Regions from separate parts of the Paenibacillus amylolyticus genome, predicted to be linked through region 2. Evidence: a T-box and tRNA genes for the amino acid it is inferred to sense, from the RefSeq annotation. Region 2 holds a T-box; the other holds one or more tRNA genes.
The links. A T-box is a leader RNA that pairs with one kind of tRNA and senses whether it is charged. The one in region 2 lies ahead of V6668_RS23790 (valine--tRNA ligase), so its partner is inferred to be a tRNA-Val.

Region 1 (16,750 bases), 710 kb from region 2:
AAGCAGATAGAGGAGCAGAAGCTATGAAATATAACTTTGATGAGATTATCGACCGCACAGGAACAAATGCCATGAATACGGATGGTTTCCGTCAATATATTTTTAACGCCACAGAGGACATGACTTTTCCATTCAAAGATGAAGAATTTATTCGCATGTGGATTGCAGATATGGAGTTCGCCACACCTCCCGAGATTCTGGATGCAGTTAAGGAGCGTCTGGACCGTAGAATCATGGGTTACTCCCAGGTGTTTGATCCGGCGTATTACGAAGCTGTCTCGAACTGGATGAAAAGATACTATGACTGGTCCTTCCCGAAGGAGCATTTGGAGACCTCAAACGGGATCATTCCCGCTTTGTATGAACTGGTGGAATATATCTGTCAGTCGGATGAGAAAGTACTGATCGTGACCCCGTCTTATGGTTTCTTCAAGTCAGCTGCGGAGCATAACAATCTTGAACTGGTATGTTCGGATATGCTCAATGAGCAGGGACGTTACTCGATTGATTATGAGGATTTTGAAGCCAAGGCGAAGGATGAGAAGGTAAGGGTATGTATTTTCTGCAACCCGCATAATCCATCTGGACGTGTCTGGACAACGGAAGAGTTACAACGTGTGGGTGAGATCTGCCTGCGGAACAACGTATGGGTTATTTCGGATGAAATTCACTGTGATCTGCTGCGGACGGGCAAGAGACATACCCCACTCGCCAAGCTGTTCCCGGATACGGATCGAATCATTACATGTATGTCTCCGAGCAAAACATTCAACATGGCTGGTCTGATGTTCTCCAATGTCATCATTCCAAATAAGGCACTTCGAGACATCTGGCAGGCACGCCACTATGGTTTCAAAAACCCACTGAGCATCGCTGCCACGCAAGCGGCTTACGAAACGGGTGATGAATGGCTGAAACAATTAAAAGGGTATCTCGACGCCAATTTTGCCTGCGTAGAACAGTATGTGAAGCAGCATCTGCCACGGGCTGTTTTTCACATCCCGGAAGCCACGTATCTGGCCTGGATCGATATTTCGGCATATGCTCCCGAGCATGTAAGTCTACCTTTATTCTTCGCGGAGCAAGCGGGTGTGTTGCTGGAAGATGGTCATATGTTTGTAGCCAATGGTGAGGGTTGTATTCGGTTGAATCTGGCTTGTCCGCGTTCTGTCCTTCAGGAAGGGTTACGAAGAATCAGTAGTGTGCTTGTGAATGTAGTCGAAGAGGTGCCCGTTCAAGTATAAAGTCATCAAGTCACCACGCAATAGCGAGGTGACTTTTTTGTATGAGTATACGGAATGTAGCAAGAATACGATTTTTTTTGAGGTGGACTTATACCTGATGCGCAATTCTGGTCTGCTGTCCCCGGTTATGTTAAAATGGTGGATAGTCTATGAGTTGCATGACATGCGGCTCTCAGAAGGAAGAGCCCAGTGGTTGGGCTGAACGAAACTGTATTCATCAGGGGAAAGGAGCCTATACATATGTTTGGAAACGATTGGGACAAGGTGCTTCAGGAAGAGACGGAAGCCGACTATTTTAACAAGATTCGTTACACTCTCGCCGCCGAGTACAAAACGCAGACGGTCTTTCCGCCCAAAGAAGACCTGTTCTCCGCACTGAAGCTGACGCCATATCATCAGGTTAAGGCCGTTATTATTGGACAGGACCCTTATCACGGAGCGGGACAAGCTCATGGATTAAGTTTTTCGGTTAGACCGGGGGTACGTGTACCGCCTTCTCTGAAAAATATATATAAGGAACTTCAGGCCGATCTGGACCTGCCCATTCCGAATCATGGATCTCTGGTTCATTGGGCGCAGCAGGGAGTCTTGCTATTAAATGCCGTTCTGACGGTCCGTGAAGGTCAGCCAAACTCCCATCAGGCATTGGGCTGGCAGACGTTTACGGATGCTGTCATTCGTGCGCTGAATGAACGTTCAGAGCCAATGGTATATATGCTATGGGGCAGTCATGCCCAGAAGAAAGGTGCTTTTATTAACAGGGACAAGCACCTGGTACTGGAGTCTACACATCCCAGTCCGCTGGCTGCGCATCGTGGATTCCTCGGCAGTCGTCCCTTTTCCAAAGCCAATGATTTCTTGACCTCCAAAGGTATTGAACCGATCGATTGGAAGATACCTGAAAACTAGACAGATGGAGGTGAGAACATTGCGACATTGGATAGGACGAAAAGTAGCGGTATATCGTGCAACAGGCATACGGGAGCCATTAAAGGGAACGCTGGTCGAGTGGGATGAAGAAGCGGAATGTGTACGGATCGGACCGAAACGGATTAAGGTATCGTTTGACAATATCGCAATGATCAGACCTCTTCCCGAAGAGAGTCTTCCCTTAAAGAAAGCACGTTCTGAAGTGCACAAGGTTGGATATGTGATGAAAAAGGCGATTCAGTTCGAAAATGCGATCTATTTCAAGTCACAGGTGATGATCTGGCGCCGGGCCAAGATTGTAGCATTATCCACGACGATTCTGCGTCATGACGAGGATCAGGTTGAACTTGCAGATGGTCGGGTTCTTCGTAAAGACAAGCATATGTTTGTCGTACGTTCACGCCGTGGGATACGTTAGTTATACGAAGATTTAATATTCATTTCATGCAAAGATCATACGGATTTAATGTTCGGTCTGTATATTAGGTAATAACAACCCCTTCTAAATTGATGTGTATTGAAATGGGAGCCCGGCCGGCTGCAAACGGTCGGGTATTTTTTTGCCCATTGGTTCTGTTAACCTGTTGTACGTTGTACATACCCATAACATTCATGTTATATATTATTAAAATAGATCATGAGAAGGAGTGAAACCCAATGAAACGTATAGCTGTTTTTGCAGGCTCCAATCCGGGAAATCACCCCGATTATACAGAGAAGGCTGTTCAACTGGGCAAACAGATTGCTGATAGTGGTTATGCACTGGTCTATGGTGGTTCTTGCATGGGCTTGATGGGTGCAGTAGCCGATGCTGCTCTTGAGCAAGGGGGAGAGGTAATCGGGGTTATGCCTACCGGATTGTTCCGGGGCGAGGTTGTTCATGGAGGGCTCACACAACTGATTGAAGTGGGAACCATGCATGAACGGAAGGCAACGATGGCTGAATTATCCGATGGATTCATTGCACTTCCCGGAGGTATGGGTACATTTGAAGAACTATTTGAGGTACTGTGCTGGGCACAGATCGGTATTCATCGTAAGCCTGTTGGCTTATTAAATGTCAACGGATATTATGGACCGCTGATGAAGATGGTAGAACATAGCGTACAGGAAGGATTCTCCAACACCTCGCATCTCAGTCTATGGAGTTTGGAAGCTGATCCGGCTGAACTGCTCAAACAAATGTCATCCTATATTCCTGCAGAGCTGACTCAGAAGTGGTCACAACTCAACGGGAAATGAGTGCATAAGAAGACGGGCCTGAATCTACTCGTTCCTCGGGAGAATTTTCGATCTGCCCAAGCAAGTTGCGTTATCGGACATAGTCTATAGTGTACTTCGATGAAGAGGGGAGTGTCACTGATGAGCGAACTCAAAGGTACAGGTTACGGATATTGCGGAGGCTTCGGTGGTGGAGCATGGACATCAACAGGTGCGATTCTGGTATTGTTCATTCTGTTGGTTATTATCTCTCGCACATTCATTCTGTAATTCGGTCAGTATCCCGGGACGGGGATTAAGCTGCAGAGGCAGCGCCCGAATAAAAAATGACCTTTCCAAAGAGACGCCGGTATATGCCGGCGTTTCAGGGGAACGGTTTTTTGACGTTTCCAGCATACGTTGAGTAATTGAAAAAGCAAAAACCTGCCCCTGAATAAGGTCAGAAGCAGGAGAGAGCCTCCTGAGCCATTAGCTGCGCAACAAGCAGCTTACACCACAACAGCAGTTTGATCCGGATTACTTAACGATTTCCAGGCGATATATAGCCCGATGGCGGCTGCAATTAAGGAGAGTATTGCTGCAACAATAGCCAGCTGATCCAGTGTGTTGGGTGAACTGGAGTTAAGAGAACGCTGATTAGCCGTCTTGCCGGATTTGTTTTTGATATGGACAGATGATCTGGAAAGCCTGGAAGCCGACTGTAACTGGGATGTGTGAGGACGCGTAGGTATCGATTTTTTCTTTGAGGTATTCAATAGTCAACCTCCTTATAACGGAGTTCAGTGCTTCCATCGTTCATACTATGTTATGTCGATTTTCAGATTGAGTTCGCAAAAATGAGTGAATCCCCAGCCCGTTAGATGTTGGGCCCGGTCGCTAGTATTAGCGAAGCAGGCAACCGATTATACGTTCTGTTAATACAGGTCTAACAAACCGTGTTTATAGTGATGATCATAGAGTGAAGCTTGAACACAGGAGGCGCTGGAATGAGGAACATGGAGATTATTGCCCACCGTGGTGCATCTGCCGTATGCCCGGAGAATACGATGAGCGCTTTTGAACGGAGTCTGGAGCTTGGAGCGACAGGCATTGAGACCGATGTGCAGATGACGAGTGATGGCAGACTGGTACTGATTCATGATGAGACGTTAAGCCGAACTGGCGGCGCAGAAGGCTGGGTTAAGGATACGACTTACGATCAATTGCGCACACGGGATGCGGGGTCCTGGTTCCATGCTGATTTTACTGGGGAACGTATTCCTTCTCTGGAGGAATTATTCAAGCTGGTACAGGGGAAAGGAACACTGCTTAATCTGGAATTGAAAAATGGTATTGTGAGTTATAAAGGGATGGAAGAGAAGGTCATACAGGCGATCCGGGATTGGAATCTGGAGCAACAGGTTGTGCTGTCGAGCTTCAATCATGCTTCGCTCGTGAGATGTAAACGTCTTGCCCCGGAGATTCGTACAGCACTTCTATATATGGAAAAGTTATATCGTCCCTATGATTATGCCGCCAAACTCGAAGCTACCGGCCTTCATCCCTACAAGCTGGCAGTCACACAAGAAGATGTTGCTGCTGCACTGGCACATGGCGTTGTTACCTATCCATTTACGGTGAATGATCCTGCCGAGATGCAGGCCATGATTGATATGGGTGTGCAAGGGATTATTACCGATGTTCCGGATGTCCTGGCATCCTTACTTACGGTACATGCCCGTTAAACGAGTCTGTATTTTACATGTTCTACATATGCAATGATAAGGCTGTGTTCGAGCTTTTTGGCTCTTGCGCAGCCTTTTTGCGTGTGAAATTGTGTGCAAATATTCATATATGCAATAAACATGTCCTATTTGTCCATTGCCAGAGCCGGTGGATTCACTTACAATGGTCTATGGGAATGAGAATCAATATCATTAAAGTTCGGTATTTATAGAGAGGTGATTGTTATGTACATAGGTTTGAGCAGCTCCACTCATAACGAGGGTGGGCGCGTATGAGTTCACAAGCTTCACCAGAAAAACATAATCCGGATTCACCCACAGCGAAGATACACACTCGTCCGTGGGCGGCCACACTTATTCTTACAGGGGGAGTTTTGCTACTCGCTCTGGGTATGGCGTTGTCCATTTCTTTTGGCGCTGCTGATATTAAGCTTAGTGTAGTCTGGAAGGCTATCTTTGATTTCAATCCTGAGTTGACTCCACATCAGATCATATGGGAGATTCGATTACCACGTATCCTTGGAGGAGCAATGGTAGGTGCATGTTTCGCTGTAGCTGGTGCGATCATGCAGGGCATGACTCGTAACCCGCTGGCCGATTCAGGTCTGCTTGGGTTAAATGCAGGAGCTGGATTTGCACTTGCAGTTTGTTTTGCCTTCTTCCCTGGCTTGCCATTTATGTATATCATCATGTATTCCTTCCTTGGAGCAGGGCTTGGTGTCCTGTTGGTGTATGGTTTTGGTGCAGCTTCCAAATCGGGTCTTACGCCACTACGCCTTGTTCTTGCAGGTGCGGCTGTATCAGCGATGTTGTCGGCACTCAGTGAAGGGATTGCATTGTATTTCAGGATTGGACAAGATTTGGCTTTCTGGACAGCTGGTGGTGTAGCCGGAACGAAGTGGTCTCAACTTGAGGTCATGTTCCCCTGGGTACTCGCGGCACTGATTGCAGGTCTTCTCATCTCCCGTTCCATTACTCTGCTTAGTCTCGGAGAAGATATTGCGGTGGGCTTGGGGCAACGTACTGGGCTGATCAAGCTCATAGGCCTGATTGTTGTACTGATTCTCGCGGGTACAGCTGTGTCCGTGGTGGGTGCGGTCGGTTTTGTCGGACTCATTATTCCCCATCTCACGCGGAAGCTGGTTGGGGTCGATTATCGCTGGATTATTCCATGTTCCGCTGTGATGGGCAGTCTGTTGCTTGTATTTGCGGATCTGGCTGCACGTATGATTAACCCGCCGTACGAGACGCCAATTGGCGCTTTGGTTGCCCTCATCGGGGTACCATTCTTCCTGTATCTGGCGCGTAAAGAAAGGAGGACTCTGTAACGATGGAATCCTCAACAATAGTTGGAGCAGAGCGCAAGAAGAGAACCAAGAGTACGATTGTCCTCATTGTGCTTGCCCTATTAATTATTACGGCTTTTGTGGTGAGCATGAACACAGGTTTTACCAAGCTTTCGCCGCTTGAGGTGTTGCGAACCCTGTTTGGTGGAGGCACGGCGAAACAGGAATTGATCCTGTTTGAATTCCGTCTGCCACGTATTGTGATTTCGGTGCTGGTCGGGGCCGGACTTGCGTTATCTGGTTGTATTTTGCAGGGAGTATCTCGGAATGCGTTGGCAGATCCGGGGATCCTGGGGATTAATGCAGGTGCTGGTCTGGTCGTCATGTTATTTGTTTCCTTTTTCCCGACAACGACAGCAGCGCCGGTATTTCTTTTGCCAATTCTGGCCCTGATCGGTTCGGGTTTTGCTGCATTTCTGATCTACGTTCTCTCTTACAAAAAAGGAGAGGGCATTATGCCTACTCGTATGTTACTTACGGGGATCGGGGTAGCGGCGGGAATCAGTTCTGCCATGATCGTGCTTACGTTACGGCTTAGTCCGGAAAAGTATCAATTTGTAGCTACCTGGATGGCAGGCAGCATCTGGGGTTCGAACTGGAAATTTGTAACGGCATTGCTACCGTTTCTGATCATTCTTGTACCGCTTGTCCTGTATAAGGCGCGTGTACTGAACGTGTTGAATCTGGGTGACCAGACTGCAAGTGGACTCGGGACTCCGGTTGAGCGTGAGCGACTGATTTTGCTTGCGGCTGCTGTAGGACTTGCCGGCTCATGTGTATCTGTGAGTGGGGGGATCGGTTTTGTTGGTCTAATCGGACCGCATTTGGCACGTCGTCTGGTGGGTCCAAAACATCAATTCCTGTTACCCGCATCTGCACTGATCGGTTCATTGCTTGTACTGGTTGCAGATACGCTGGGTCGTGTCATCCTGCAGCCTTCGGAGATTCCTGCGGGGATCCTGGTTGCCATTATTGGTGCGCCATACTTCCTGTACCTCTTAAGCAAGACGAAATAAAACGTAATCACCATTGTGTGGTTGCATAAGGAGGACTTCAGTCCATGCTTCGCCGTTTCTTTGCCTATTATAGGCCTTACAAAAAGCTCTTTATTCTTGACTTCAGTTGTGCGATTTTAGTCGCCCTGCTGGAGCTGGCTTTTCCACTGGCAGTCAACCGGGTAGTCGATGATCTGCTGCCAGGCGGCCGCTGGGACTGGATTCTATGGGCGTGTCTGGCATTGCTCGGCATCTACTTATTGAATTCATTTCTCAACTTCGTGGTTACCTATTGGGGACACAAGCTCGGTATTAACATCGAGACGGATATGCGTAAAAGTCTGTTCAATCATGTGCAGAAGTTATCGTTCCGTTTCTTCGATAATACAAAAACAGGACACCTCGTGTCCCGTATGACTAACGATCTGATGGATATCGGTGAGATTGCCCATCATGGTCCGGAGGATGTATTTATCGCGGTCATGACGCTAATTGGTGCATTCAGCATCATGATGAGCATTAACGGGAATCTGGCGGTGTTAACCTTTATCATCGTACCGCTGATTATTTATCTGTCACTCTACTTTGGTAGCAAAATGTCCAAGGCATTCAGCCGAATGTTCGGAGATATTGCGGACTTCAACGCTCGCGTAGAGAACAATATCACAGGTATCCGTGTTGTTCAGGCTTTTGCTAATGAAGAGCATGAAAAAGCACAATTCGCTGTGAACAACGGTCGTTTCCGTCAGACCAAACTAATCGCATACAAAATCATGGCCTGGAACTCCTCTGTCAGTTATATGCTGATGAAGCTGGTATCCCTCTTTGTCCTGGTATGCGGAACGTGGTTTGTCATTCAAGGCAGTATGACCTACGGTCAGTTCATTGCATTTATTATGTTGTCCAATGTATTCCTGACACCGATCCAGAAGATCAACTCGGTTATTGAGACGTATCCAAAAGGGATTGCAGGCTTCAAACGTTATACGGAGTTGCTTGATATGGAACCGGATGTGGAAGATCGTCCAGGAGCCGTTACGGTATCCCATTTGCGTGGAGATATCCGTTATGAGCAAGTGACCTTTGGTTATTCCGATCAGGAACCTGTGCTCAAAGGTATCGATCTAAACGTACGTGCAGGTGAAACTGTAGCGCTTGTCGGTCCATCGGGGGCAGGTAAAACAACGCTATGCAGTCTGCTGCCGCGGTTCTATGATGTGTTGGAAGGTCGCATCACGATTGATGGGCAGGAGATACAGGATATGACACTAGACTCGTTGCGTAGTCATATCGGAATTGTACAACAGGACGTGTTCCTCTTCGATGGAAGCATTCGGGAGAACATTGCCTACGGTAAGCTGGATGCATCCGAAGAAGAAATCTGGATGGCCGCTAGACGTGCCCAGATGGAACCTTTGATTCAATCCATGCCGGAAGGATTGGATACGTTAATTGGTGAACGCGGTGTGAAGCTGTCCGGTGGACAGAAACAGCGTTTGTCTATTGCCCGTATGTTCCTGAAAAACCCACCAATTCTGATCCTGGACGAAGCCACATCCGCGCTGGATACAGAAACGGAAGCGGCGATTCAGCAATCCCTTGCTGAACTGTCCGAGGGCCGGACCACACTGGTTATTGCTCACCGATTGGCTACGATCAAAAATGCAGACCGCATTATTGTCGTTGCTGAACAAGGCATTACGGAGCAGGGACGTCATGAAGAATTACTCGCAGCAGGTGGGGTGTACAGCCGCCTTCACTATGCGCAGTTTGGCGCGTAACCTATCCTATCCTATGTGGATGTAACAATGTAAATACGAGAAGTAACGCCATCGTTCTTGACTTGGAAGGAGTCAGGACGTTGGCGTTTTTTTCTTTTTCATGATCAATTGTGGGTCAGGGGTACTGTGCTCATATCTGCCTGTGATCATGGATGTGGAAACGGGTAATATAGTAAAGAGAACACTTAACGTGTAAGATATGTTCATCATCTTGCAAGATATAGGAGGTACACGATATGCAGTTGAACGATATGCTGAAAATTCTTATAACCTGTCTATTATTTATTCTGATTTGGTGGCTACTGACTCAAGGGATTCGCAAACTTTCCAGTACTCGTGCGGGGTCCGGTTTCCGACTAGGGGGTGGATGGTCCATTGGACTTTTCGTTGTTGGCGCCGTGCCACTCGGTTTTTCGCTATACACAGAGATCTTTGATAAGCGCCTGGATGCCAACATCGGGTTGGGGCTTGCCATGTTTTTTGTATGGGCTTATTGTGTGATCTTGTTGTGTGCGGCGTTGGTGGTATGGGGAAGGTACGTGTACAAAAGGGATATAAAGAAGTGAATATTTGGGTTGATCGTGTTGAGCCCGTCAGAAAGTTAAGGGTGAGCTGACAGCTGTTGATCTCCATTGGCACATGGGCTTTACACTATTAGTTGATGACGTTCCAATGGATTTTCGAGGTCCTTCGATGCCTTCACTAGCCAAGAGAATTGTAAACAGTGATTTTATTGATGCAAATATCATTGGTTCTGCGGTTATGGAATTGAAACGAAACCCAAGCCATTGGAGCGATAGAGGAACCTACAAAGAAGCTCTACAAGAATTAAAATTACTCTGGCATGTCTTGGTGAGATATGGAAAGCCAATGGAAGAGTGAAATAGTACTCTAACGACCTTGAGCGCCTAGCCGTTCAAGGTTGTTTTTTATCATTCAAACGGATTACAGACTATACATTTATCTATGAATCTGCTGTCACAAAAACGAACGTATGTTTTACAAATGCATTGACTTTTTGTCCTGACAATAATATATTATTGTCAGGACAAAAAAAGAGGTGAAGCAAATGTCCGCCAAAAAGATGGGGCGGCCTAAATCTGACAAACCCAAAAGCAGAACGATTGAGATACGTGTTGACGAGGAAATTATGAACAAGCTCGATATTTCGGCTGAGAAGCTGAATACGAACCGATCAGACATCGTTCGCAAAGGGATAGAGAAGATTTACGACGAACTCCAAAAATGAAAAAAGGAAGCAGCGTAAGTCCCACGAAGAACACCGCTGCTTCCTATCCCGCAATCACTTAAATGAGCGACTGCATAAATATCCTACCATGTGCAGAACGTTCATTCAAGTGAGGTGCGATTTGATATACAGGAGGATGCACATGAATTCGATATTAGAAGCATTATATAATGGACGACTTCGACCGGATGAGATGATGATGCCGACACATCCTGAATACCAAGCGTTAGGACGGCAGATTGCAGCTCTGACAGAGCAGTGGAAGAATCGATTGAGCGAGGAAGAATTCCGTGAGCTTGAACAGTTATTTGACTTGTGTGGCAGATGTGAGGGCATGAATACGGAAGCAGCGTTTGCACAAGGTTTTCGTCTGGGTGCCAACATGCTAATTGAAGTCATGAGTCAGCGGGAGGAATCGGTGTTGGAGTTTAACTAAGTTTAACGATGTGAGCAGAGATCCGGTTTACTTTTACAGCTAAATTCTCAGAAAATGACGGCATACAAAATACTTATTTTGCATCATAAAATGGTATCAAAAATTGATTATAACAAAGCCCTCAAATCCTCTCTGCATTCAGCAGCAGGGTTCGAGGGCTTCACTTAAACATAGAGTTAACAATATATATAGGGAAAGAAATTGTTAAACAAATTGTTTCTTAATCCGCAATATTCCCTGCCATCTTCAGACGACGTGCAATTTCCTTAAAGTCTTCTTGCGATATGCCCGGTGCAAATTCTTCCTCGGCCGCGGGAGCTTCTGGAATTGGGAATCCTTCAGGTATCCCTTGGATGACTTCAAGAGGTTGTCCATCTTCGGGGTGAGTTCCTTTCCAGATCTGTCCAATCGTATTGAAATCTTTATCACTATAGGTATACAGCTTGGTGTGTACCCCTTTTTCTTCATATTTGCGAGCCTCGTTGAAGGCTTTGTTGTTCAGTGAAGGGATAGGAACCAGCTTGGTCACATTTACGCCAGTTGCAATCTCAAGTGCTTTTGCATATGCTACAACATGCACGCCGCCACGTACCAGCAGGAAACCAACCACTTCCCGGGCTGCCGGGTGATCCGTCATCTCATATACTTTCATTTTATGGGTACGAGCGCCACATTCAAGAAAGAAGTTATGCAGCAGATCCTCGACCAGATTGCCGCTATTGAAGACGTTTGCTCCCGTCCATGGATTACCCATAGAGTCAAAAGGCATTGCGCCTTGTGCACCTGCCAGATAGTGATACGACAGACGAGCATCTTTCACGGAACCTAGCGGTGTATCGTCGGGTTCTTTGTACTCGGTGGAACCTCGGAGGCATTTGTTAATGCCATGAGACACGAGCTCAACATGACCCAATTCTTCGGCGGTAATACTCATGACGAGGTCATAGAAGGGCTTCAGCTTTTCTTTGGATCGAAAATTAAATGATTGATAGAGGTAGTTGTTCAACGTTGACATTTCTCCGAATTTGCCGCCGAGTAATTCTTGTATAGCTGCCGCAGCATTCGGATCTGGCTTCTCAACATTGGGAATCTCAATCAGGATTTCATCCAAGCGTTTGAACATTCGGGTGTAACCTCCTCATATTGGTATTGCAGATCGTGTAGAGTTTTAGATCGTGAAGTCACTCTGTCATGGCCTATTACACGTCTATTGGGTTTTTTAAACAAAAAATCAACGAAATGGGACTTAAGCATCGCATAACGCATGCCCCAACTCTTCTCCCATTTGTTATTTCCAATACGGTCAAATTTATGTATAATCAAACATTCAAACGAGTCTTCACGTACAAGAGAAGAGAGTCATGAATCCATAAAGGAGTAAGAGATGAACAAGCGTTGGATACAAATAGTTGGGATTGTGATGTTTCTAATGATTCAGATGTACATAAGCAGCGAGCCTGCCACAGCATATGTCATTACGAATGAGGTTCAGGTGGATGAACAAACGAGGCAAAGGCTTGAAAAGAAATACGGGTTGGAACGTCCTGAGGAGCCGAAGACACAACAACACTTTTTCTCGGGTGACTGGGGAATGAGTTTCCGGACGGAGCCTCCTGATTCGTTTGACCGGCTTGTTCATGTGGTTCCTTTTTCCCTACGGCCATTGGCCTGGATCTTTCGTTTATTCGTGTAAAATGAAACCCGGACGGGCAATATAACAGAAACATATTGTCCCAAGGAGTGAGTGAAATGAGAATGCTCATCGTTACCGTCATGTCGGTAGTTCTGAGTTTAGCCGGAATTACATCAGGCACAGGTGCCGCCATCCCTGATTATGCGAAGTGGGGAATTATTGCGGTCAAAGAAACACAGACCAAGTATAATGTGGATATTTTGGACTATAAGCATATCGGTCGCACCTCTCTAACAGCAGATCAATCACGGGAACAGTTCAAGCTATGGGTTCGTGCGAAAGACGGCAAGCAATTCGCAGTCTATGTAAATGTTGATTTTAATCCATCTACACAGCAATTAAAGAAAGTACAATTTTCCGAATCGGATCGACACTGATCCGCTGGACTTGGTCATTACAAGCCATGTTTTCATATTAGCTATACTATGGGTTGAACCAGACTGCCTTAATCATTAAGGTGAAAGTCTGGTTTTTTTTATTTTACAAAATCCTTTTTTTACTATTGAATAAAGAACTTATGTTCGCATATAATATGAAATACAAACAAACGTTCTTACCGGAGGGATGATTATGCTAGGGAAATATATTGGCCAGATGGTGGAGCTTGTCTACATGGATCGTGCAGGGCAGATTACGCAGCGACAGATTCGAATTAACAGTGTACGTGGCGGGATGATTAGAGCATCAGCGGGAAAAGAAGGCTCGCCCCGTACATTTCTGGAGCAAGGTATTCTGGCATGGCGTCCTGTTACCGATCTGAATGGGGAGGTGAAGTATGCTGAACGACTTTGAACGCAAGATTTTACGTATTATGGTGAACTATGCAGGACAACGGCGCAGGCTGCCGCGTATGGATGAACTGGAGACCAAGACGGGACGAAGCAAAGCTTACATTCATGACTCATTGCTGGAGCTTGAACGCACCGGGCACATCGCGTGGGAGAACCGATCTAGTCTTGAAGGGATACAGATTTTGCAGGCATGGGAACAGGCACAACAGCCGATTCGCAAAAGCCAACCTTCCGGTGATTCCGTAAAATATTTTACGGACTATTAATTCTAATAAGAAAACGCCAACCCGGATATCCGGATCGGCGCTTATTGTGTCACATGTACGACATGTGCATCTATTTTAGAAATGGGGAAGTTGGTCCAGGTTGTTGGTTGGGTCACCGTCGGCATCTCCGCGAATGTACATTTCGCCATCCTTGCCTTTAAATACATTCACACCGGCAATAGCACCAGCTTTTACTTCTGCAAGTGCCTGCTGATAATCCAGTACGCGTCCTGCTGAAGTCTGAAAAGCTGTCAGGTCACCGTCACCATTTTTCTGTACTGCTGTGAAACTCTCGCGTGTCGTTTGATCCATGATGTCACACTCTCCTTATATGACGAGATAGGAATCTGCTTACCTGATTAGCCTATCCGAATTCATCGGAAGTATGCACCATATGCTGATAAGACCTTCCAACGTCGAGGTTTTACAGGCTCTTTCTCATACGAACATGCAGAATATCTGCATCATAAAAAGGTTCTTCCGAAATCACTTCATAACCCAGTTTTTCATAGAATTTCTGTGCCTGACACTGCGCATCCAGTACAGAATAGGATAAGCCGAGTTCACGTGCCAGCTCCTCCATCGCGAGCAGAAGCACACGTCCATAGCCAAATGAACGATGAGACTCAAGCACCGCGATCCGCTGCATTTTGGCCGTATCCTTGCTGTAATAGATCAGACGTCCTGTGGCTACAGCTTGGCCATCCGTACTTAACAATACATGATGCACATCTGGACTGATGACATCATATTGATCAATCTCAATCTCGGCAGGCACCTGCTGCTCGATCACAAACACGTGATGGCGAATCCCCAGGGCTTGCTCCAGTTGTTCTTCTGTCGATACATAACTAATCTCAGCTGCCAATTCCATTCCTTCTTTCTGCTCTTGCGCGACATATCAGACTGAATTATACAAAAAAATGTTTTTCCTGTATAGTGAAGTCTGGAACATATTGGGAGAGGAGGGGGTAGTGATGGGAATGACAGGCATCATGGTAATTACATTGCTAATGTCGGCGGGAATGATTACTCTGTTGTATTACGTTACGAAGAAAGCATACTCACGCAAGTGGGATGAAGACGAGTAATTCACCTGTTAACCTTCACGGCAAGACTTCACTGCTTCCTCGCGGAGAATACACATCTTGAATTACAGATTTGGAGTATACGTCCAGCCAGACCGGCAGAGACTCACTATTTTCATTGGGCTGTTGTAATTGTTGGAATTGTACCGTATGTTCATCCTTCTCCAAGCTGCAACCAGTAACGGTTGCATTGAGAATCACAAGCCCAGCAAAGAGAAAGAAGCATTTGGTGAATGTATGTTTATTAGATTTTGACCGTTTTGTTATGTTTCTCATAGGGAATTCACCTCGTGTTGAAATGGTAATCTTTCCTTTATTGTGCACCATTTCGGGTGAATTATAACCAAATAAATCATTGACAATGAACACGGTTACTTGATATGATACTGTTACTTGATTGGGAAACAATTATATATCATGATCTGTTAGCTCAGCTAAAGATAATAGTATGACAGTAATGGATACATCTTAATTATTACAGGGCGATAGCTCAGCGGGAGAGCATTATCTTGACAGGGTAAGGGTCGTGGGTTCGATCCCCACTCGTCCTATATGTAAAATTAAAGGCAACTTCTTTTGAGAATTATATCTCAAGAGGAGTTGTTTTTTTATATAATAATATGGCTACCTCCAATAATATGTGTAGGTGGTTTTTGTTGATAATAAATATACTTAATGGTACAATTTGGATAAAATTAAGCAGTTAAAGTAGTTACGACTATCGATAAAAATAATACAGAAAAAAGATATGGTGGTTGATGGAATGGGACAAATAAAGCGTGTTGCGGCACTATATCGAGTGTCCACAAAAGGTCAGATGGACGGGAACGATATTCCAATGCAACAACGAGCATGCAGGAAGATGGTAGAGAAACAAGAGGGATGGAAGCTAGTTAAGGAATATACCGAAAAAGGGGTATCAGGTTTTAAAGTACCTGCCTCGAAGCGTGATGTTATCCAAAAGGCTAAAGAGGATGCAGAGAATGGTTTATTCGATGTCTTGTTGGTATTTATGTTTGATAGGCTTGGAAGAAAAGATGATGAGACTCCCTTTGTACTTGAGTGGTTTGTAAACAAAGGGGTAGAAATGTGGTCTGTAATAGAAGGTCAGCAAAAAATTGAAGCATACACCGATCGGATGGTCAACTACTTAAGATTTTGGCAGTCAAGCGATGAAAGTAGGAAGACCTCTGAACGAGTCAACGAAAAACATATACAGATGGTCGAAGATGGTATTTTTAGAGGAGGAGGTATTCCCTACGGGTATAAAAGTGTTGATTCCGGTAATGTAAATAAAAAAGGAAAAGCACTGCAAAAACTGTGCAAGCACGAAGAAGAGTCAAAGATCGTACAAGAAATATTCCGACTAGTGCTTGAAGAAGGTTACGGACAATTAAGAATAGCTAAACTTCTAAACGAAAAAAATGTTCCGACAAGAAAAGCAAAACAATGGGGTGCTCCTACTGTAAACGTTATACTTAAGAATCCAATTTACAAAGGAGTAATGAGATACAGAAAAGAAAAAGGAGACGATATATTTTCAAAACCAATCCCTGAATTAATGATAGTTTCAGAAGAGGATTGGAATAGTGTACAGGATATAAGGGATAAAAAGAACCCTAAGAATCCAAAAAGAAATGAAAATTCCATTCCCATAAGTACTAAAGGAAGTTTACTTTTAACTGGAATAGCCAGATGCGGTTGTTGTAATTCTAGATTGACCACGACTACATTTGTAAATAAATACAAAGCAGCTAATGGAGAAATAGTCAGATACAATCAGAATAAAAGTTACCGTTGTAGTGGAAAATTGCAAGGAAAGACGGATTGTAACGGACAGGCAACATTTTCTTCAAAGAAGGTAGAGAGACAAGTCTTAGAAAGAGTGGATGTATACTTAAGTCAACTCAGAACAATAGATTTCCAATCAGAAATTGAATCATTAAAAAAGAAGGTTTCTAATGAAGAAGAGGAAAAAATAAAAAC
Region 2 (16,750 bases):
TGGTTTAATATGCTGTTCAAACAGGCAGTTACGCTGGGCAAACGGGCACATTCGGAGACTTCCATCGGGGAGAGTGCCGTATCTGTCAGTTATGCTGCTGTTGAACTCGGTAAGAGGATTTTTGGCATGTTCACAGACAAGAAGGTGCTCATTTTGGGTGCCGGCAAGATGAGTGAACTAACCGTGAAACATCTCTATGCCAACGGGGCATCAGAGGTCATCGTGGCGAATCGTACGCTCGCAAGAGCTGAAGAATTGGCAGCCAAGTTCCGGGGGACACCTTGTACCATGGAACAGGCACTAGATCGACTGAATGAAGTTGATATTGTGATTAGTTCCACTGGAGCTGAACGTTATGTCATGGATGCAGCAGTGGTACGAGAGAGCATGAAGCGTCGTCAATCTCGTCCATTGTTCCTGATTGATATTGCGGTTCCACGCGATATTGATCCGGCGATTGGTGAATTATCCAACGTATTTCTCTATGACATTGATGATCTGGAAGGAATCGTGGAGAGCAACCTGGAGATGCGTAAGGTTGAAGCTGCCAAGATTGAGAGAATGATTGAGCTTGAGATGGAGGATTATTACCATTGGCTCAAAACGTTGGGTGTTCGTCCCGTTATTCGCGCTTTGCAGGAAAAAGGTGTCTCCATTCATGAAGAAACGATGGATAGCCTGTTTAATAAACTGCCTGAGCTCGATGAACATCAACGTAAAGTCATTCGTCGTTTGACCAAGAGTATTGTGAACCAAATGACGACAGATCCGATTAATCGGATTAAGGAAATGGCAGGCACGAAGCAAGGTGATGAAGCTCTGCGCATGTTTACTCAGATTTTCGCTCTGGAAGATGCAGTAGAGATGGCCGCTGAAAAAGTGAGTCAGAGTGATGCTACAGCTCTGGCGAAACCAGCCGCTCACCTTAACGAAAACCGGCAAGACCCCGTGCCGGCTTATGCTCCGGCAGGCGTATAAGGCGGGTGGGCAGCTTGACCCTTGCTGAACAAGTTTATGAAGCTCTAATCTATATGTATGCCCTGAGCCTACTGTTCTATTTCTCGGACTGCATTCGACGCAATGCGGGGGCGAAGCGGACAGGCACAGGGTTTCTTGTCGTTGTTTGGGGACTGCAGGTAACGCATGTCATATTGCGCATGTGGACTGAAGGCCATTTCCCCATCTATACCACCTTTGATTTTTTGTTTATATTTTCATTCAGTATTGTGCTGATGTCTCTCGTCATGACTCGCATCCAGCGTTCCGAATTTGTGATTTTGTTGCTGAATGTTGTAGGTTTTTCCGTTACGGTATTAAACCGACTGTGGTTTACGGCCGGAGAGATATCACTGCATAACTGGCAAACGGTACATGGATTACTCATTATGCATATTACCTTGGCGAATCTTGGTTTTGCGGCGTTAACCGTTGCTACGGTATTTGCCATGTTATATCTGTTCCTGCACCGTAAGTTGAAGAAAAAAAAGTGGAATGATACGATGCGACGGATGCCAAGCCTGGAAGTGATCGGCAAATACATGGATGGTGCTAATTTCATAGGTACACCGCTCCTTGGCGTTTCTGTGATGCTTGCCGTATTATCCATTGTGGCTGAAAGACGCTGGATTCTACTCTTGGATCTCAAAGTTATTGCGACAGGTCTTGCTATAGCCATCTATGTGGGGTACTTCGTATCCAAGAGAAGGAAACAGTTCTCTACAATTATCATGGCAAGATGGACACTGATTGGGTACGGATTTGTCATTATAAGTTTTTTATCCAATGCGTATTCAGCGTTTCATCGTTGGACGGGAGAGTGAAGGGGATGGACCGTTACACGCCGATATTTGTGAATACTTCAGGCAAGAAATGCTGCGTGGTTGGTGGTGGACGTGTTGCCGAACGTAAAATTAAGGGGTTGCTGCATGCTGAGGCACAGATTACGGTCATTAGTCCGGAGCTTACTCCCATATTAAAACAACTGCATCATGAATCCCGAATTCAATGGATAGACCGGTCCTACCGCAATGGAGATTTGCGGGGGGCCTTTCTCGTATATGCAGCGACTGACCATTCAGAGGTCAATTCAACTGTGGTTCGGGATGCGGAGGCTGCGGGCATATTGGTGAATAACGCAATGTCTTCGGAGCACAGCAGCTTTATTACGCCAAGCGTGGTAAGGCGTGGAAGATTAAGCATAGCGATATCCACAGCAGGAGCGGGACCGGCAGCAGCTGCGGAGATACGTGCCACACTCGAACGACAGTTCGGTGATGAGTATGAGACGTACCTTGAGTTTTTGCACCAGATGAGGACTGAGGTGAAGTCACGCGTATCTTCTTCAAGTCTCAGAAGTACGTTGCTTCGGCAATTAACTGAAATGCACATATTAGAAGATATTCTTACAGGCCATTTTCGGTGGTGGACCGAAGAAGAAATCGGGGACTGGATATCCCGTAATGAGGAGGAAGTGTAGATATGCGTACAATTAAAGTTGGAAGTAGACAGAGCGCGCTTGCGCTAACCCAGACAGGCCATGTCATTCAGGATTTACGCGATATTTGTGAGCGGGAAGGATTAGCTTTTGACTTTGAAGTACATAAGATTGTTACCAAGGGAGATCTCATTCTGGATGTAACGTTGTCAAAAGTGGGCGGCAAAGGTCTGTTTGTCAAAGAGATTGAACAGGCGATGCTTGATCGTACGATTGATATGGCTGTGCATAGCATGAAAGATATGCCTTCCGAGTTACCCGAAGGATTAATCAATGGTGCTATTCCTCGTCGTGCAGATCCACGGGATGCGCTGATCTCCAATGGTGGACTTACTCTGGATCAACTGCCAGAAGGAGCTAGAGTCGGAACAAGCAGTCTGCGCCGGTCGAGTCAATTAAAGGCCTATCGTCCAGATTTGCAATTGGAATCGATTCGCGGCAATATTGATTCCCGTTTGCGGAAGCTGGAGACCGAAGGATTCGATGCGATTATTCTGGCAGCTGCAGGATTGTACCGTATGGGCTGGGAAGACCGGATCACAGAGTACTTGACGGAAACAGCTTGCCTTCCGGCAGTGGGTCAAGGCGCGCTTGGTATCGAATGTCGTGAAGACGATGAGGAACTGTTGCACTTGCTGCAGCTGTATAACGACCCCGAGACAGCATTTCCTGTACAGGCGGAACGCCGTTTTCTTAGTGTATTGAATGGGGGCTGCCAGGTTCCGATCGGTGCTCATGCGGTGTGGGTGCCTCAGCAAGATGCAGATTCCCTGAATGGTGAAAACACGTTACAATTAACAGGTATGGTCGGCACGCCGGATGGTGGACTGATTCTTAAGGAAGCTATGATCGGCAAGGACCCGGTTCGTCTGGGAGAAGAAGTGGCTTGGAGATTGATCGAACGGGGAGCAGAGCAGATACTGGCAGAAGTTAGGGGATGAAGACATGGTGGGAAAGGTCTTTTTGGTAGGGGCAGGTCCTGGGGATGCAAAGCTGATTACGGTAAAAGGGTGGGAATCCATCGGGAAAGCCGATGCGGTAGTCTATGATCGTTTGGCAAGTCCGAGATTGTTGAAACAAATGAAACCCGGCGCAGTCAAGATTTACGTGGGCAAGCGCCCGGATCGGCATACGATGAAACAGGAAGAGATCAATCAACTGTTGGTTGATTTGGCTCTTGAAGGCAAGGTTGTGGTTCGGCTTAAGGGCGGCGATCCAACTATCTTTGGACGCGTGGGCGAAGAGGCGGGTTTGCTGCACAAAAACGGAATTCCGTTTGAGATTGTACCTGGGGTTACCGCTGCAATAAGTGTACCTGCGTATGCCGGAATTCCTGTGACTCACCGTGACTATGCATCTTCCATCTCTATTATTACGGGGCACGAGAGTCCGGACAAGCTTGATCGCAGTATCCATTGGGATAAAGTGACGAATGCAACGGGCACACTTGTATTTATGATGGGGGTTGCCAAAATTGGATATATCAGCGAACAATTGATTCGTCATGGTCGTCCAGCGCAAACACCGGTAGCTCTAATTCGTTGGGGAACACGAGCGGAACAGGATACCCTTACAGGTACCCTTGAGGATATAGAAGCGAAAGTGATCGAAGCCAATTTCCAACCACCAGCTGTTATTGTGGTGGGAGATGTCGTCAATCAGCGGGAACAGTTGAAATGGGCAGAAGCGCTGCCGCTGTTTGGCAAACGAATTCTGGTAACCCGTGCTCGCAGTCAGGCGAGTGAACTGGTGAATCGCATTGAGGAACTCGGCGGCGAACCGTATGAGTTTCCGGTTATTGAGACGGTCATGCCATCCAGTGAATCTGCCAAGCAAAGTGTCAAAGACGCCTTCAGTGCTTTAAATACCTATGACTGGGTGTTTTTCACAAGTGTGAACGGCGTGGAGTTTTTCTTCCGCCATCTGGAACAGGAAGGCAAGGATATTCGCTCGATTCATCAAGCGAGAATTACTGCCGTAGGACCTTCCACAGCGGACGCTTTGCGCAAACATGGCATCGTTGCAGAGGTTGTCAAAGGTCCTTTCCAGGCCGAAGGCATGCTTGAGGCTTTTGAAAGCGAATTGAAGGAAGGTCAGAGAGTATTGCTTCCGCACGGTGATCTGGCACGTACGTGGTTACGTGATCAGTTGAGAGAACGAGGACTTCAGGTCACCGAAGCCATCACCTACGATACGATCCTCGCTGGTGAGGATGATGACGAACTACTCAAGCTACTTGAAGAAGGTGGTATTCATGCGGTGACCTTTACAAGTTCATCGACGGTTACCAATTTCATGAGTATGTTGAAACGTATGGGATTACAAGATCCACTGCCTTTATTGAAAGATGTGGAGGTTGCGTGTATCGGACCTGTTACAGCGAAAACGGCAGAAGCCGCTGGACTGAAGGTTACACTGATGGCAGAGGAAGCAACGATGGATAGCTTGATCACAGTGCTATGCGACTGGAAACGGACAGGCACCAAAGAAGGCGCTCTTCGAAATTAATACACATGTAATCATGTCAACATATGAAGCGTGCTGAATTCGATAGGATACCAGCGCGCTTCCCTTTTTGCTCTATTTAACTTTCAGGGAGGTTTTACTCGTATGAGTTTTCCAATTGTACGGCATCGCCGTTTACGTCAATCCACAGGTATTCGCAATATGGTTAGAGAGACCCATCTAACCGTGGACGACTTTATTCAACCGATCTATGTGACGTATGGAGAAAATGTGAAATCTGAAATTAAATCCATGCCTGGCGTATTCCGTTTCTCGCTGGATCGTCTTCAGGAGGAAGTAACGGAAATTGCCGAGCTGGGAATTCCAGCCGTGTTATTGTTTGGTATTCCCGAGACGAAGGACAGTGTGGGTTCATCTGGCTTCGCTGAAGATGGCATTGTGCAGGAAGCGACGAGATTGATCAAATCCTGGTACCCGGAACTGCTGGTTGTTGCGGATACTTGTCTGTGTGAATTCACGGATCACGGTCACTGCGGTATGGTACACACCGTGGAGATTGACGGTCACATCTGCGGAGATGTGTTAAATGACGAATCACTTGATCTGCTCGTGCAAACGGCAGTGTCTCAAGCCAAAGCAGGAGCGGACATTATTGCACCATCCAACATGATGGATGGATTTGTACAAGCGATCCGCGCGGGACTGGATGAGAATGGATTCAGTCACATTCCGATCATGTCTTACTCTGTTAAATATGCATCCGCATTCTATGGTCCATTCCGTGAAGCTGCGGATTCCACACCACAATTCGGAGACCGCAAGTCATATCAGATGGACCCGGCGAACGCGCGTGAAGCCTTGCGTGAAGCAGAGACGGATGTGCTCGAAGGAGCGGATATGCTAATGGTTAAACCTTCGCTGTCCTATCTTGATGTCATGCGTACGATTAAGGATCAATTTGATCTTCCGCTTGTTGCCTATAATGTAAGTGGCGAGTATGCCATGGTGAAGGCAGCGGCGATTCAAGGCTGGATCGATGAGAAAAAAGTTGCCATGGAAATCCTGCTCAGCATGAAACGCGCAGGTGCAGATATGATTATTACCTACTACGGAAAAGACGCTTCACGCTGGTTGGCTGAGAAATAAAATAAATTACATTGAGGAGGATATTCATGACTGCACAACAAGGTAATCGTCGCAATGATGAGCGCTCACGCAGCGCGTTTGAGGAAGCGAAGCAGTACATACCCGGGGGTGTGAACAGCCCTGTACGCGCATTCAAATCGGTGGGACTTACTCCGATCTATGCAGAACGTGGTGAAGGGTCCAAAATCTACGATATTGATGGCAATGTTTTTATTGACTATGTGGGATCGTGGGGCCCACTCATTATGGGACATGCACACCCTGACGTTGTAGAAGCTTTGCGTGAGACAGCCCTCAAAGGAACAAGCTTTGGTGCGCCTACCTTGCTGGAGACCGAGATGGCAAAACTGGTCTGTGAGCGTGTACCTTCTATCGATATCGTGCGGATGGTTAATTCTGGCACGGAAGCAACGATGAGTGCCATTCGACTGGCACGCGGGGTAACCGGACGCAGTAAAATTTTGAAGTTTGAAGGATCATATCATGGACATGCAGACAGCTTGCTGATCAAGGCTGGCTCAGGTGTTGCAACGCTGGGTCTGCCAGATAGTCCAGGCGTGCCTGAAGGCGTAGCTGTGAATACCATTACGGTGCCTTATAACGATCTGGAGTCCGTGAGACTTGCTTTTGAACGTTATGGTGGAGAACTGGCCGCTGTTATTGTGGAGCCTGTGGCAGGTAACATGGGGGTTGTTCCTCCGGCTTCCGGTTTCCTTGAAGGCCTGCGGAGTTTGACGACCCAATATGGCAGCCTGCTTATTTTTGACGAAGTCATGACCGGTTTCCGCGTAGGGTTGAACTGTGCTCAGGGACGATATGGGGTTACACCTGACCTGACTTGTCTGGGTAAAGTTATCGGTGGCGGACTCCCGGTTGGTGCTTATGGTGGTCGTCGGGATCTGATGGAACAGATTGCTCCAACAGGACCGATCTATCAGGCAGGTACACTTAGTGGGAACCCGTTGGCTATGGCAGCAGGATATACCACGCTCAAATTGTTAACACCAGAGGTCTATGACCGTCTGGAGACATTGTCTGCACGTTTGCAAGCCGGATTCGAGAAAAATGCAGCTGAGACGGGTATTGCGATAACCATTAACCGTGTGGGTTCCATGGTTTGTCCATTCTTCAGTGCCGTTCCAGTAACCAATTATGATATTGCCAAAGAAAGCAATCTGGATCAATTCCGTCGTTATTTTGCGGCCATGATTGATCAAGGTGTAAGTGTTGCACCTTCGCAATATGAAGGCATGTTTGTCTCTGGTGTGCACACAGAGCAGGATATTGACGATACGATTGAGGCGAATCGTAAAGCTCTTCAATCGCTATGACCATCAAAAGTTGGAAACGCCGCGGGGAATGGCTTGAGCTGATGCCAGGGAAAGCCGTAACAGGCAGTTCGGACAAACCGATGGCTGCAGAGCAATGGCTATTGTCTGAACTTCAGTTTCCGGAGAAATTGCTACGTCAGTTGAAAGCAAACCGAGGAATACAACTTGCAGGGGACCGGCTTCGGCTGGCCCTTTTTGCGTCCCAGCCAATCGATGTCGAGCCACGCTGGGCTGATGTGGATGTATTGTATGAGGACGATTTCTGTCTGGTTATGCACAAACCGGCAGGTATGAAACTGCATCCAGATGGAAGCCGTGCCGATCAGGCCATCACGCTGGATCATGTGGTTGCCTCTTATTATGAAATGAACGGAATCCAGGCGAGCGTACGCCATGTTCATCGACTGGACGAGGATACAACCGGACCTGTCCTGTATGCCAAAAATGCTTTTGCCCTCGCCAAACTGAATGAAGCGATGCGTCGCAAAGAGATTGGTCGCCATTATGTAGCCATTGCAGGTGGACAAATCCCCCTTGAACTCCACAAAATTGATGCTCCGATTGGCAAGGATAGACATCACAAACAGCGCAGGCGTGTCTCGGAAGGTGGACAGGAAGCTGTTACTCATGTGGAGATCGTCGAAGTGTGGGAACGAGCAACCCTTGTACGATTAAAGCTGGATACAGGACGCACACACCAAATTCGTGTACACCTGAGTTACGCGGGACATCCGCTTATTGGTGATGCGTTGTATGGAGGTAGAGCGGATGCCATTGGACGACAAGCACTTCACGGAGAGATGCTTAAGTTTAGTCATCCGTTAACCGGAGCGATGATTGAAGTGAACGACCCTTGGCCATCCGACTTCACACAATTGGCAGAGCGAGAGCGTCAAAATTATTAATACACTATATAAGTTCGACTAACTATTTACACGAAAACAGAGAGGACAGAAACAACCAGAAGAAGCAAAGCGTTCGCCTAAAAGCTTTCTGAAAGAAAGCTGCTTCGGAAGCATAAGCTATCCCCGGGTTTTCCCTTTATAAAAAGGAATGAAAAAAATCTGGGGATAAAAGCGATCAGAAGGTTGTTCTGTCATTGGAGTGACAGTGTAAATAACCATAAGTTGAACATATATAGCAAGGTTTTTCAAAAGGTGGCATGCTCCTCTCATTCAAGGCATATAGATGGGGTAACGAAGGATTTGGACCATGGATCAGTCCCATGAGAAGGATCATGGTGAACATATGCCGAAAGGAGGACGCCACCTTTGTTGAATCAACCTTATGGTTTGCGGTTCGATATTTATGAGCGCGTTCATTTGTCTGAGGGAGTTCCTGCGATTGAGGAATTGGAGGAGATTGAACTATACCCACGCATTCAAGTCATAGGGCAGGATGATCATGCCACATTAAGAGGGCATCTTTTACTTACAGGTGCGTACAGAGGAGAAAATGAGGCTTCAGAGGAGCTCAAACATTTCATTCCCGTGGAGATCACAGTGCCGCTGAACCGGGTCAGATCGATTGAAGATATTTCCATCGAGATCGAAAATTTTGACGTGGATCTGTTATCCAATCGCAGTCTGAACATTACAGGCGTGTTGTCGCTACGAGGTATCGAAGGTTTTCCTGTTGAAGAGCCACAAGTGTGGTCAGCAGATGAGTTTACAGTTGTTCATTCACCTGATGCTCAGCAATCCAACCGTTCCGATGAAGCAGCACAGGCAGGTAGCGATCCCAACACATTTGCACAAGAGTACCTGCTCCAGCGGAGTGAGGAAGAGAGACTTACGAATGCAGCAGAACTTGCATATGGTGCTCCGGAATTCGCTGACCTGTCCACACGGGAAGAGACATTAAGGAATAGCGAAGAATGGCAGCAGGATTATGCGAATGCGTCATCCGCAGAGCCACTTCAATCTGAGGAGCTAAGTGCGGAGTACGTTAACGAAAACAGACAACCTGATGCAAATGAAGATCCCGCATCTCTGACAGCGAATGGAGATGAATTGGCATCTCATGAGCAATACAGCGAACCTTCTCCGATCTCGTCATTTATGGCTGAGACCGCAGATCGATTAGCTTCTTACCCTGAGTCGGAACCATTGTTGCCTCTGGAAGATGAGTCTTCGGGTTGGTCCGAGCCTTCCGTGGATGCATTGCCTGCGAACTCGAGAAGTGCAGATCAAGCAGTCTCAGAGCCTACTGCTCAATCATCTAATGAGTTGGCATCACCGGATGTACCGGACGCACCAGAGGTATGGCACTTCGAATCCGCGAGATCTGTACCTCAGCAGGAGAATCAGGCAGTTGCCGATGTCCCGGGCGAATCACAGGCGGAGAACTGGCAAGGTGTATTTGCTTCGTCCGAACCAGGCAACCCTGAGGAAGACCGACCGTCTTTTGAAGCGACTGGGGTAGACGAGTTCGTACAGAACGAAGCATTTGTTCCTGAACCTGTGGCTGAGACGGAAGACAAGCCGGAGCTGAAGGTTGCTTTTGGCAGCAAAAAAGAATCCGCACCACGGCAAGAAGAGGGCGTAGGTATCTCTTCCTTGTTATCCTCCGGTAGAGCGGCACGCGATGCTGAAGTGGAGCGAGGCGATGAGGTTCCTGCGGGTGTGGTACAGGAAGAAACGTATCCAGCTGATGATGTGGAATGGAAGAACCTGTTCCTGGGAACGATCGTGGACCAGACCCCGTTCCGCAAGGTGAAACTTTGCATTGTTCAGCGAGAAGATACACTGGATGCTATTGCAGATCGATATCAATTGAGCACGAGGGAACTTCAGTTGTATAACCGATTATCTGAGCAGGTTGTGGAAGAAGGTCAGATATTGTACATCCCTTAAGCCTCAGTTAAAGCCTTCGTTACGACCCGTGATCCCCTTGAGGATTGCGGGTTTTTGCATGATTCGTCCTAAACCTGCATTCCAGCGCTCTTTATCCGCTGTTGTCAGGTTGACTATCGCGCACGAGCAAGGTATGATGTGTGTAGGTTTTTTGAAGAACAACGTGGAACGGGAGTAGTAGACAGTATGACCTTTCAGAGAGTGGAATTGCAACGCTGTGAGATTCCGCAGGAACCAACTGATCGAAGTCGCCCGGGAGTTGCCTGTTTGAATACAAGGGATGAATGAGATCTATCGTCATTTATTTCTGAGGTAGGATGGGCCGGTAGCAGCCGTTATCTGCTTGAAGTGTCACGTCATGTACAGAGGGTGAAGTCTATCTTGCTGTAGGCGTGAAACAAAGGTGGTACCGCGAAAGCTAACCTTTCGTCCTTTGATGGATGAAAGGTTTTTTTGTTTTTTTTGGCGAAGATGATGAAGTAACGGAGGAATGACACATGTCTGAGGAAAAAAAATCAGCTACAACAGAAATGCCGACCACTTACGATCCTAAGGCGGCAGAGGATAAATGGTACTCCACCTGGATGGAACGTGGATATTTCAAAGCCGGTCAACGTAAAGATGCCGAGCCGTATACGATTGTAATTCCACCCCCAAATGTGACCGGGATGCTGCACATTGGGCATGCGCTTGATTTTACACTGCAGGATATTCTGATCCGCACCAAACGGATGCAAGGTTATGACGCACTGTGGCTTCCGGGTTCCGACCATGCAGGTATTGCTACCCAAACCAAAGTGGAGCAGAAGCTGCGTGAAGAAGGTCTGACTCGTTATGATCTGGGACGTGAGAAGTTTCTGGAGAAGGTATGGGACTGGAAAGATCAATATGCCACTACCATTCGTCAGCAATGGGGCAAAATGGGATTGTCGCTTGATTACTCACGTGAACGTTTTACGCTGGATGAAGGTCTGTCCCAAGCGGTTCGTAAAGTATTTGTTCAACTGTATGAAAAAGGCCTTATTTACCGAGGCAAACGCATCATTAACTGGGACCCGGTGAACCGGACAGCTCTGTCCGACATTGAGGTTGAATATAAAGAGGTTCAGGGTCACCTGTACCATCTGCGGTACCCGCTCAAAGACGGAAGTGGCTACGTTACAGTGGCAACAACGCGTCCTGAAACGATGCTGGGTGATACAGCGGTTGCTGTTCATCCGAAGGATGAGCGTTATGCAGATATGATTGGTAAAGTACTTGTACTGCCTATCATTGGACGCGAAATTCCAATTATCGCTGATGATTATGTGGATAAAGAGTTTGGAAGTGGTGCAGTTAAAATCACACCTGCGCATGATCCAAATGACTTTGAAGTAGGTCTTCGTCATGATCTGCCTCAGATTACGGTAATGGATGAGAGCGGCACAATGAATGCTGAGGCAGGCAAGTATCAGGGACTGGATCGCAGTGACTGCCGCAAGCAGATTGTTGCTGACTTGAAAGAGCAGGGCGTATTGATCAACATTGAGGATCACACGCATCAGGTTGGACACAGTGAACGTACCGGAGCTGTTGTTGAGCCATATCTGTCTACACAGTGGTTCGTTGAGATGAAGCCACTTGCAGAGAGAGCGATTAAGAAACAACAGAGCGGCGAAGGGGTTAATTTTGTTCCAGATCGTTTTGAGAAAACCTATCTGAACTGGATCGAGAACGTTCGTGACTGGTGTATTTCCCGTCAACTGTGGTGGGGACATCGTATACCTGCTTGGTATGATGAAGAAACAGGTGAAATCATCGTATCTGCTGAAGATCCAACAACGCTGCCAGAGAATGCTGGACGCAAGCTCAGACAGGACGAAGACGTACTCGATACTTGGTTTAGCTCCGGCTTATGGCCATTCTCCACACTAGGCTGGCCGGAAGATACGGAAGACCTGAAACGTTATTATCCGACAAGTGTACTTGTGACAGGGTATGACATCATATATTTCTGGGTTGCACGTATGATTTTCACTGCACTGGAATTCACCGATGAGATTCCGTTCAAGGATGTGCTGATGCATGGTCTTGTTCGTGATGCAGATGGACGCAAAATGTCCAAATCACTGGGCAACGGTGTAGATCCGCTGGATGTGATTGAGAAATACGGCGCAGATGCAATGCGTTACATGATCTCAACCAGCAGCACGCCAGGTCAGGATCTGCGTTTCCGTTGGGAACGAGTGGAGCAGGCTCGTAACTTTGCCAACAAGATCTGGAATGCTTCGCGCTTTGCATTGATGAATCTGGAAGGATTCACCTATGAGGAACGTGACATTAGCGGAGAGCTTGGTACAGCCGATTATTGGATTTTGCACCGTCTGAACGAAACTTCCCGCGATATTACGCGTCTAATCGAAGCGTATGAATTTGGGGAAACGGGTCGTGTGTTGTATAACTTTATCTGGGATGACCTGTGTGACTGGTACATCGAGTTTGCTAAGCTGTCCTTCTATGGGGAAGATCCGGTTGCCAAGAAGAAAACACAATCCGTGCTTGCTTATGTGCTGGATCAAACCATGCGCCTGATTCATCCGTTTATGCCATACATCTCCGAAGAAATCTGGCAGCATCTGCCGCATGAAGGTGAGACCATTACGCTGGCATCATGGCCGGTATATGATCCTGCTCTTGAGAACCCAGAGGCTGTTGCCGAGATGAACCTGCTTATGGATACCATTCGTGCAGTGCGAAACATTCGTGCAGAAGTGAACGTGCCGATGAGCAAAAAGATCGAGCTGATGGTCAAAGCAAATAGTGCGGAGACGTCCAGCATCATTGCGCGTAACAGTCACTACATCAAACGTTTCTGTAATACGTCCGAGTTCGATAGTGGGCTGGATTTAAACTCACCGGATAAGGCAATGACTGCGATCATTACGGGGGCAGAACTATACTTGCCGCTCGCAGGTCTTATTGATATCGAGCAGGAAGTGGCTCGTTTGGAGAAAGAGTTGGAGAACCTTGAGGGCGAAGTTCTCCGTGTAGAGAAAAAGCTGGCGAACGAAGGCTTTGTAGCCAAAGCTCCTGCCAAAGTTATTGAGGAAGAGCGCGCCAAACAAGCAGATTATTCCGATAAACGGGATAAAGTGATTGCACGAATCAAGGAACTTAAAGGTTAATATATGTGGGTCGGATGGAGAGCCATTATGCCATCCGGCCGCTTTTTTCACTCAAACTCGGGACCGAAGGTGAATCAGATGACGGAATTAGACGGGACAGATGCAGCAGCTCCTTTACTTACGTACAACGAGGCCGTGGACTGGATCAATGGCCTTATTCCTTTTGGCATCCGACCTGGATTGGAACGAATCGAGAGTCTGATGTCCATGTTAGGCAATCCACACCAACGTCTCAAATTTATTCATGTCGCGGGAACGAACGGCAAAGGTTCGACTTGCGCTTTTTTGACGTCAGTGCTTCTTCAGGCTGGATATGATGTGGGTACCTTTACGTCGCCTTATATCACCAAGTTTACAAACCGTTTTCAATACAACGGTGAGGATATTCCTGAAGAAATCCTGCTTAAGCTCTCGAACCGATTACATCCACTGGTCATGGAAATGGCCTCCACTCCGCTTGGATCACCCACGATGTTTGAGGTGTCCACGGCTCTGGCGCTTCTATACTATGCAGAGGAGTGTTACCCTGACGTTGTGGTATGGGAGACGGGGCTAGGGGGAAGGATGGACGTAACGAATATTGTCGCACCTGTTGTGTCCGTCATCACCAACATTGGTATGGATCATACGGATGTGCTTGGAGATACGATTGAGCAGATTGCTGGAGAAAAGGCAGGTATTATCAAGCCGGGAGTACCCGTTGTGACTTGCGCGACTCAACCCGAAGCTGTGAAGGTGATTCAGGAGAAAGCACAGCAGCTTCAATCAAGCGTGTATTTGGCTGGAGATCAATTCTCTTATCATAGACTGGACAGCAATGAGAACGGACAATCTTTTCATTTTACAGGCCCGTTCCGTGATCTGGACGTTCGCATACGCATGCAGGGCTCACATCAATGTGACAATGCAGCGGCCGCACTTATGGTGCTTGAATTGCTTAGACAATACATGGCATTTATGCTGGATGACAACGATATTGCACTTGGACTGGAGAATGCTTTCTGGGCAGGAAGATTCGAAAAAGTCGTCGATGAACCCCGAATTGTGCTTGATGGAGCACATAATCCGGAAGGGGCAGAGTCACTGGCCAAGAGCATTATGGATGTCTATCCGCACAACAAGTTAATTTTGATGATGGGTATGTTGGCAAATAAGCATCACGAAGCGTATTTGCAGCATATACTGCCACTAGTGGATACGCTGATCCTGACCGAGCCAGATTTCCGACGCAAAATGGATGCAGCCGAATTGCTGCAGATTGTCGAACGGGTACGTCCCGCCATTGCGAAGCAGGAACTGGAAATCATCGTCGAGCCCGAATGGGCAAAGGCACTTGATCTATTGAAGTCACGGACGGAAGCGGAAGATCTGGGGGTGGTCTCCGGCACACTGTACCTGATTGCGGATGTGCGGGCAGCCCTTTTGCATCAAACCGATTCTGAAAAAGGTTGGTGAAAGTTTTGTTAAATACATCGGAACACGTTCATTTTATAGGGATTGGCGGATATGGCATGAGTGCCATCGCAAGAGTTATGTTGGAAATGGGATACACCGTTACCGGATCGGATGTCGCTTCACAGGAGTTGACCGAGAAGTTGGCAGCCAAGGGAGCGAAAATATATATCGGACATACGGCAGAGCACGTCACTGGAGCAGATCTTGTTGTCTACTCTACGGCAGCGCCTGCTGATAATGTGGAACGGGTAGCAGCTGCAGAGCTGAACATTCCGATTCTGCATCGTTCCCAGATGCTTGCACGTTTGTTGAACGAACGTAAAGGTGTGGCTGTAGCTGGGGCTCATGGTAAAACAACCACTTCATCCATGATTGCACTTGTTATGGATAAATGTGATACAGATCCGACATACATTATTGGCGGAGAAATCATGAATGTGGGTACCAACGCGAAGGCCGGTCAAGGAGACTGGGTAGTCGCTGAAGCGGACGAGAGCGATGGTTCGTTTTTGCAGTACCATCCATGGCTCGGTATTGTAACCAATATTGAGGCAGATCATCTGGAGAATTACAACAGTGATTTTGAGGAGCTCAAAAGGGCTTATGTGCAGTTCCTGAGCCAGATTCGTCCGGAAGGAACAGCGATTGTGTGTTCTGACGACGAGAATGTTCAAGCGATTTTGCCAGAACTCAAGTCACGGATTACAACCTATGGTATTGATCGTGCTGCGGATTATACGGCAACGGATATTGTACTGGGCGATCGCCGTATCTCCTTTACGATGAATCATCAGGGTGCTGCTATGGGCACGGTGGAATTATCAGTGCCGGGTAAGCATAACGTTTATAATGCAATGGCTACTGTGATTACCTGTTTGGAAGCAGGCATTCCATTTGAGAAGATTGTGGCAGCTATCATCCAGTTCCACGGAGCCAAACGCAGATTCCAGGTATTGGGCGAGGCGCGCGATATGCTGATCATCGATGATTATGCTCATCACCCGACTGAGATTGAAGCTACCATTAGTGCGGCCAAAGCAACGGGCAAACGCATTATTGCGGTATTCCAGCCACAGCGTTATACGCGGACATTCTTCCTGCTGGATGCGTTCAGTCGTGCTTTCGCGGAAGCGGATGAGGTGCTTATTACGGACATCTATTCTCCTGCGGGCGAAAAACAGATCGAAGGGGTAACCTCAGCCCGACTGGTTGAACTGATCGTTCAAAACAGTAATGCTTCTGCACGTTACCTTCCTACAAAAGAAGAAGTGGTAGCTGATCTGCAACATCGTCTGCAGCCAGGAGATCTTGTGATTACGATGGGCGCAGGTGATATTTGGAAAGTCGGCGATACACTTGCCAAAGGTTTGAAATAGATCAATTGAGAAATCGCCTGTCTTCGATACGAAGCAGGCGTTTTTTGCGTTATATGGAATGTATTCTCCAGTCTCTGCATATAGCTTATATAAATGGGACAAAGGAGAGGGTACGGGTGAGCAATGCTAGAATGACGTTTCGCTTCGGGGATCATGAGTCGGACAAGCCTGAAAACAAGAGGATATCTGCGTCCAGTCCATTGGTGACGTTAAGTGAAGAATTACCGCATAATCAACCGCTAACGCCTAAGATGGATACAACCCCATCATGGACGCCTGAGGATATCCCCGGAGACTGGGGAGAGACGGTGCTGACAAGCTCTACTGTACCTGAACCTGACGAACGGGTGAGTCATGATTCGAACTTGAACTTGGATGAGGCCCATTATTTTGGGAACCGTTCCGGTTACGGTTATGTTAATCACACCGATAATCCGGAGGAAGAGCGTCGTGATCTGTCCAA

Region 1: it has a tRNA-Val gene. The T-box ahead of V6668_RS23790 (valine--tRNA ligase) is inferred to sense a tRNA for this amino acid. The anticodon was not compared.

The regions. Positions count from the first base shown of each region.
Region 1 covers NZ_CP145892.1:4,655,191-4,671,940, reverse strand. Annotated here, with positions in the region: gene V6668_RS20785 (MalY/PatB family protein) at 24-1,244, shown strand; gene ung (uracil-DNA glycosylase) at 1,485-2,153, shown strand; gene V6668_RS20775 (hypothetical protein) at 2,173-2,592, shown strand; gene V6668_RS20770 (TIGR00730 family Rossman fold protein) at 2,832-3,416, shown strand; gene V6668_RS20765 (hypothetical protein) at 3,537-3,665, shown strand; gene V6668_RS20760 (hypothetical protein) at 3,884-4,150, opposite strand; gene V6668_RS20755 (glycerophosphodiester phosphodiesterase) at 4,382-5,119, shown strand; gene V6668_RS20750 (FecCD family ABC transporter permease) at 5,392-6,447, shown strand; gene V6668_RS20745 (FecCD family ABC transporter permease) at 6,450-7,481, shown strand; gene V6668_RS20740 (ABC transporter ATP-binding protein) at 7,526-9,241, shown strand; gene V6668_RS20735 (hypothetical protein) at 9,478-9,807, shown strand; partial or broken gene V6668_RS20730 (DUF3626 domain-containing protein) at 9,860-10,123, shown strand; gene V6668_RS20725 (ribbon-helix-helix domain-containing protein) at 10,311-10,490, shown strand; gene V6668_RS20720 (DUF6809 family protein) at 10,633-10,926, shown strand; gene V6668_RS20715 (manganese catalase family protein) at 11,147-12,049, opposite strand; gene V6668_RS20710 (hypothetical protein) at 12,311-12,619, shown strand; gene V6668_RS20705 (DUF3889 domain-containing protein) at 12,676-12,996, shown strand; gene V6668_RS20700 (hypothetical protein) at 13,190-13,411, shown strand; gene V6668_RS20695 (hypothetical protein) at 13,395-13,676, shown strand; gene V6668_RS20690 (DUF3892 domain-containing protein) at 13,752-13,988, opposite strand; gene V6668_RS20685 (GNAT family N-acetyltransferase) at 14,101-14,544, opposite strand; gene V6668_RS20680 (hypothetical protein) at 14,783-15,040, opposite strand; tRNA gene V6668_RS20675 (tRNA-Val) at 15,244-15,315, shown strand; gene V6668_RS20670 (recombinase family protein) at 15,513-16,750, shown strand, end outside.
Region 2 covers NZ_CP145892.1:5,361,550-5,378,299, reverse strand. Annotated here, with positions in the region: gene hemA (glutamyl-tRNA reductase) at 1-978, shown strand, start outside; gene ccsA (cytochrome c biogenesis protein CcsA) at 993-1,820, shown strand; gene V6668_RS23825 (bifunctional precorrin-2 dehydrogenase/sirohydrochlorin ferrochelatase) at 1,826-2,476, shown strand; gene hemC (hydroxymethylbilane synthase) at 2,479-3,435, shown strand; gene cobA (uroporphyrinogen-III C-methyltransferase) at 3,440-5,002, shown strand; gene hemB (porphobilinogen synthase) at 5,105-6,106, shown strand; gene hemL (glutamate-1-semialdehyde 2,1-aminomutase) at 6,133-7,437, shown strand; gene V6668_RS23800 (RluA family pseudouridine synthase) at 7,434-8,342, shown strand; gene V6668_RS23795 (LysM peptidoglycan-binding domain-containing protein) at 8,709-10,292, shown strand; T-box leader at 10,448-10,729, shown strand; gene V6668_RS23790 (valine--tRNA ligase) at 10,790-13,456, shown strand; gene V6668_RS23785 (bifunctional folylpolyglutamate synthase/dihydrofolate synthase) at 13,535-14,911, shown strand; gene murC (UDP-N-acetylmuramate--L-alanine ligase) at 14,968-16,287, shown strand; gene V6668_RS23775 (SPOR domain-containing protein) at 16,404-16,750, shown strand, end outside.